One region of the Mesorhizobium sp. KR1-2 genome, then DNA from elsewhere that is predicted to be linked to it. Evidence: predicted binding sites of a transcription regulator. Region 1 holds the regulator's gene; the other holds the start of a gene.

Region 1 (3,172 bases):
GAACGGTGATGGGCTCACTGCGGATGATCTTCGCCCTGTTTCCCGGCTTTTCCTCCCGTCATCCGGTCAAGAAATATGCGGCGGTCGCGGCGCTTGCCGCCATCATCAGCTACCTGTTCATTTCGGGCGGCCAGGTGGCGGCGCAGCGCAGTTGCTTCATGCTGGGCATCATGCTCACCGCACTGCTGTTCAACCGTGGCGCGCTGACCACGCGCAACCTGGCGATTTCGGCCTTCGTCATCGTGGCGATTTCGCCGCACGAATTGATAGGCCCAAGTTTCCAGATGTCCTTCGCTGCCACGGCCGCGCTCGTCGGTGGCTACGCGCTTTGGTCGGAATACCGCCAAAAGCGCAGGCGTGCGCCACCTGCTACCGGGCGCCCGCTGGCGATCGCAATCGTCAGCAAGGTAGCGGGCGATGTCGGCAGCCTGATGTTCACCTCGACCATCGCCGGCATCGCCACCACTGCCTTCGGCGTCTACCACTTCCAGCGCGTCTCGCCGCTCAGCCTGATCGCCAACCTGGCCGTCATGCCGAGCGTGTCGTTCCTGGTGATGCCCTTCGCCGTCCTCGGTTCGCTCGCCATGCCGCTCGGTCTGGATGCGCCATTCTTCTACGTGATGGGCAAGGGACTGACGATCATGATCACGGTCGCGAAATGGATATCGGACCGTTCGCCGATAGATGGGGTCGGCCTGATTTCCTCGCATTCGCTGGCCCTTTTGACCATTGCCCTGGTCATCGTCACCATGGCCACGACCTGGCTGCGTGCGCTGGCACTTCCCTTTGCGTTCGCGGGCATGCTCACGCTGACGGACGTCCGCACGCCCGATGTACTCATCTCCGAAGATGGTCGGCTCGTCGGGGTGCCCATCGGCGATCAAATGTTCGCGGTAAACAGGGCGCGACCAAATGCATTCACCGTCGAAAACTGGAGACGGGCGCTGCGCACCGAAGAGATCGTGGGCCCAATCGACAGCCTGAAGCCAAAGTCCGGCCGCAAGGGCATTGTGATCCTGGAAACGAGGGCTATCACCGACCCCGATGACATCTCTGCGGAACAGCTGGCCACCAGCGTACCACGCCAGGCAGATGCTGACGCAAGCTTGGCGGACGGCGCGTCAGGCAGCGGATTCGATTGCCATGACGGGCTTTGCGTTGCGGTGCATGCTTCCGGCACCATCGTGGCGCATGCGACCGACATACGGGCCGCGCATCGGGCTTGTGACTATGCCAGCCTCATCGTCATCGAAGACGCCACCGCGAAAAACGTCTGTTCGACCGGCCCGCCGCTGATCCTCACCAAACGCGAACTGGCAAAGTACGGCAGCGCCGCCGTCTACCTTCCGGACGATGAAACCGGCCAAGTGCCGGAAGTCAGGTTTGCGCTCTCCGAGCCCTATCGGCCCTGGCACACGCAGAGACGGTTTTCGCGTGAAGCACGCGGTTTGCCGCCATATGAGCAGAAGCAGCACGCGTTCTCAGGCGCCAAATTCCCCCGGGTCAAAAAACAGCCGGCCGATGATTCTGGCCCATTGGAGGACTAACGCCGACCCAAGCAATACGGCCAAGCCAAAACAATACAGCTGAACGAGGTTCAGTAGCGGCGGATGAGGCCGACCAGCTTGCCTTGCACCTTCACGCGGTCCGGGCCGAAGATGCGTGTCTCATAGGCGGGGTTGGCGGCCTCCAGGGCGATGGACGCCCCCTTGCGGCGGAAGCGCTTCAAGGTTGCTTCTTCATCATCGACCAGCGCCACGACGATTTCGCCGGGGCTGGCGGTATTGGCGTTGCGGATGATGACAGTGTCGCCGTCGAAGATGCCGGCCTCGATCATCGAGTCACCCTTGACCTCGAGCGCGTAGTGCTCGCCACCGGTGATCATCTCGGGCGGCACCGAAATGGAATGGGTCTTGTGCTGGATGGCATCGATCGGCACGCCGGCTGCGATGCGGCCCATGACGGGAATGGAAATCGCGATGCCGGCTTCGTCATTGCCTGCCACCGGGGGGCGAGCAGGTTCCGGCGCGCGGCGCCCAAGGCTGCCTTCGATGACGCTAGGCGAGAATTTTGCGCGCTGGGGAGCAAGGCCGGGCGCAATGGAATCAGGCAGGCGCAGCACTTCGAGAGCGCGCGCGCGGTTCGGAAGTCGCCGAATGAAACCGCGTTCCTCCAGCGCCGTGATCAGGCGGTGAATGCCGGATTTGGACGCGAGATCGAGCGCTTCCTTCATCTCGTCGAAAGACGGCGGGATGCCCGTCTCTTTCAGCCGCTCGTGGATGAAGAGAAGCAACTCGTGTTGTTTGCGCGTCAGCATCGCCGGCTCCCCCGAGAATCAAACCCAAAACAAAACCAGAACAAACACTATCTGTTCCATTTGTGTTCCGCAACTGTTTAAATTTTAATGAATGGGTTAAGGGGCCGGAAACCATGACGGTTCTGCTGAGGACCAGGGCCGGTAACGCGAACCGGCAGAATCCGTCTCTACGGTCTTGATTCCAGGACGTTTTCCTTATGACGCCGCGGCATGCGGCATGTCGATCGCCGGTTGCCTTTTTCCAGCGGTTCTCACTGCGCTTTCAGAGACACGGCAGCCCCTGCCACGGCTCAGCGGAGCCTCAGCACCGTGCAGGGTGAGCCGGCCGATGCGGCCGGCGCGAAGGGTTCGCGGATAATCAGGGCATTGGCTTCGGCGAATGTCCTGAGCATCGAAGAATCCTGCACCTCGAACGGCGTCGCTATCAGCCCCTCGGGTTCTTGGCGTAGCACCGCGCGGACATAATCCTGGCGCTGGTCGTTGGCCGCCATGGTCCTGTCGAGCACGGCCTGGCAAAGGTCAGGCTCGTAGGGCCTGCCGCCGAGCCGCGACAGGAGCGGCTTCAGGAACAGATGCGAACAGACGAGACTGGCGACCGGATTTCCGGGCAGGCCGAGGAAGCGGGTGCGCCCACGCCGGCCGAACATCAGCGGCTTGCCGGGGCGCATGGCAATCTTCCAGAAATCGAGCTTCATGCCTTCGCCGACCAGCACCTCGTTGGTCAGGTCGTGGTCGCCAACGGAGGCGCCGCCGAGCGTGACGACCACGTCGGCGTCCTTTTCCAGGGCCTGCCTGATGCGCGCCGCGATGGCCGGGCGGCTGTCAGGCACGACGCCCAGATCGAGCACACGCGCG
Region 2 (3,172 bases), on a different contig from region 1:
TCGACGAGGACGGTTCCGGTTGAGCTGATTTCGGCTTCTAGCATGGTATTTTCTCTAAGGCGGCGCATGAGGACCGAAGTCCTGCGATCTACGAAGCGTTTCGTCAACCGTTCATGCAGTGCATCGGACAATCTGTCTTCGATTTCCCGTGTCTTTTCCTGCCAATGTAGCGGATCGGCCAACCAGCCAGGGCGGTTTGACACATAGGTCCAGGTGCGTATCTGGGCAATACGGTGCGAGAGCGTATCGATGTCGCCGTCGGTCGTATCGGCGCGGCGGACCTGCTCGGCCATGTAATTTTCGTCGACATGACCGCGATCGGCGATGTCGACGAAGATCGAAGCGACCAGGTCGGCATGCTGGGCCGGCGCGATGCGGCGGTAGTCGGGCAGCGCGCAGACATCCCACAAAAGGGCGACGCGATCGCGGCGGCCGGCACGCCGCGTGATGTCGGGATCGCGCGACAGGTATTCGAGCGCCTGCGCATCGACCGCCGGCAAGGCGCGTGTCAGCCCTTCGACGGGTGCGACGGTTTCGATGGAGCGCTTCAGCGCATCGATGCTGGCGAAATCGAACTGGGCGGTGCGCCACTGCAGCACCTTCACCGGGTCGAAATCATGCGACTCGATCTTCTCCACCAGCTCCTCGGCGAAAGGATCGACCTGGCCGGTGACGCCGAAGGCGCCGTCGCGCATGTGGCGGCCGGCGCGACCGGCGATCTGGCCGAGTTCCGCGGGATTGAGGTCGCGGAACTGGAAACCGTCGAACTTGCGGTTCTGGGCGAAGGCGACATGGTCGACGTCGAGATTGAGGCCCATGCCGATGGCGTCGGTGGCGACCAGGTAGTCGACGTCCCCGGACTGGTAGAGCGCCACCTGCGCATTGCGCGTGCGGGGCGAAAGGGCGCCAAGCACCACGGCGGCTCCGCCCCGCTGGCGGCGGATGAGCTCGGCGATGGCATAGACCTCGTCGGCCGAGAAGGCGACGATGGCCGAGCGGCGCGGCAGCCGCGTGAGCTTCTTGGAGCCGGCATAGGCGAGATGCGACAGGCGCGGCCGCGTGACGACCGAAATGCCCTTGAGGAGCCTTTCGAGAATGCCGCGCATGGTGGCGGCACCCAGCAGAAGAGTTTCCTGCCGACCGCGCAGGTGCAGGATGCGGTCGGTGAAGATGTGGCCGCGTTCGAGGTCTCCGGCCAGCTGAACCTCGTCGATGGCGACGAAGGCAGCGTTGGTCTCGCGCGGCATCGCCTCCACCGTGCAGACCGAGTAGCGGGCCGTCGGCGGAATGATCTTTTCCTCGCCGGTCACCAGCGCCACATTGTGCGCGCCGACTTTCTCGCAGACGCGGGTGTAGACCTCGCGCGCCAGCAGTCTGAGAGGCAAGCCGATGACGCCGCTCTCATGCGCCACCATGCGCTCGATCGCCAGATGCGTCTTGCCGGTGTTGGTCGGCCCGAGGACGGCGGTCACGTCGCGCCCGGTCAGGACGAGCGGATCAGACTGTTTGGGATGGACGTTCATAAGGGATTGGGCGGCCTTTTCTGGCTCGGCAGTTCGCGGATACCCGGCGCGGCGGGTCGGTCGGCATTATGCGGGCGAAGTGAACTCATGATCTGGTCGCTTTGCCTCGACAGATAGGGGTTTGGACACAGAAACAAAAGCCCTAAATCTTCGACAATTTAACGGCTGGAACGAGTCTGGAACGAATCGGAGACGAATCGCTGACTCCAAGCGATTCAGCTTTTGTTCACGGCTAGATGTAGTCCGCAGCCGGCTCTGCCTCTCTATATGCTGAATCTCTAATGCGCCAACTCGGCAGGCTTCGCGGAAGCGCGTTAACCTTTGACCAGAGGAGACAGGAACACCAGGTCAAAATCAAGGAACACGTTGAAATCACGTCGCTTTCCTTATCGTCCGCCGCCCACGCATTTTCTCCCCGTTAACGCTCTGGCCAAAGGAGGAACGAATCGGCGACGAATCGCTGATTCAGCCTTATTCCCGTTTCGTTCACCACAACATGCGGTCCTTGACAGGAACTCGGCGCGTAAATGTTGAATCGCAGCGGGCGCCGGCCGCCCCATTTTCGCCATCGGCGTTAACAGTTGGGTGCGGACCGACCGGCGGATTCCGTGCCGAGCACCGGGCATTAGCAAAGCGTCAGTATTGATTAAGCAGAAGTGACCCCTCCGCGTACCGTGATCGTCGTTCGCGTTAACGTTCCGCCCAAACGAGGAACGAAGCACAGACGAATCAGCGCTGCGGCCAAATTCCTGCTTTGTTCACCGCTACATGTGGTGCCGCTAAAATCTCAGGCTACCAATCGAGAGGACAAGCGCACGCGAAACAACGATGCGTGAAGACCCGAAATTAACGAACACGTGCCGTTTCAGTACAGGATCAAGCCGCAAGCCGGGCTCCGACATCGGACTCCCCCAGCATACAAGCAAACGGCGCCTCGCGGCGCCGTTTGCTCATTGTCCAGGGTCGCTTGTGTCAGACCAGATACTGGCCGCCATTGGCGGTGATGGTCGAGCCGGTGATAAATCCGGCCTCGTCCGAGGCCAGGAACACGACGCAACGCGCGATCTCCGACGGCTCTCCGAGCCGGCCGGTGGGAATCTGGGCGATGATGGATTCGCGCACCTTCTCCGGCACCGCCATGACCATGTCAGTGGCGATGTAGCCGGGGCAGATGACGTTGACGGTGATGCCGGCCCGCGCGCCCTCCTGCGCCAGCGCCTTGGTGAAGCCGATGTCGCCGGCCTTGGAGGCGGAGTAGTTGGCCTGGCCCGCCTGCCCCTTCTGCCCGTTGATCGAGGAGATGGTGATGACGCGGCCGAATTTTCTGTCACGCATGCCGCTCCACAGCGGATGCGTCATGTTGAAGACGCCGTTGAGGTTGGTACCGATCACCTCATCCCATTGCTCGCGGGTCATCTTGTGGAACATGGCGTCGCGGGTGATCCCAGCATTGTTGACGAGGACGTCGACGGGACCGAGGTCGGCCTCGACCTTCGCGATGCCCGCCGCGCAGGCGTTGTAATCGGCTACCGACCATTTGTAGACCGGGATGCCGGTTTCCTGGCTGAACTTCGAGGCGGCCTCGTCATTGCCGGCATAGTTGGCGGCCACGTGATAGCCGGCATCCCTCAACGCGACCGAGATTGCGG

Evidence for each region. Region 1 encodes LexA, which represses DNA repair genes until DNA is damaged. Its sites were predicted from a motif close to TGTTCNNNNTGTGTTCNG; they were not measured.
Region 2: a site for LexA is predicted at 1,690-1,707, ahead of ABLE85_RS09030 (helicase-related protein). Genes of this name have one in related genera too.

Annotation. Positions count from the first base shown of each region.
Region 1 is NZ_JBDZDS010000006.1:21,508-24,679, reverse strand. It holds gene ABLE85_RS13395 (ComEC/Rec2 family competence protein) at 1-1,547, shown strand, start outside; gene lexA (transcriptional repressor LexA) at 1,598-2,317, opposite strand; gene glp (gephyrin-like molybdotransferase Glp) at 2,608-3,172, opposite strand, start outside.
Region 2 is NZ_JBDZDS010000003.1:269,462-272,633, forward strand. It holds gene ABLE85_RS09030 (helicase-related protein) at 1-1,523, opposite strand, end outside; gene ABLE85_RS09035 (beta-ketoacyl-ACP reductase) at 2,496-3,172, opposite strand, start outside.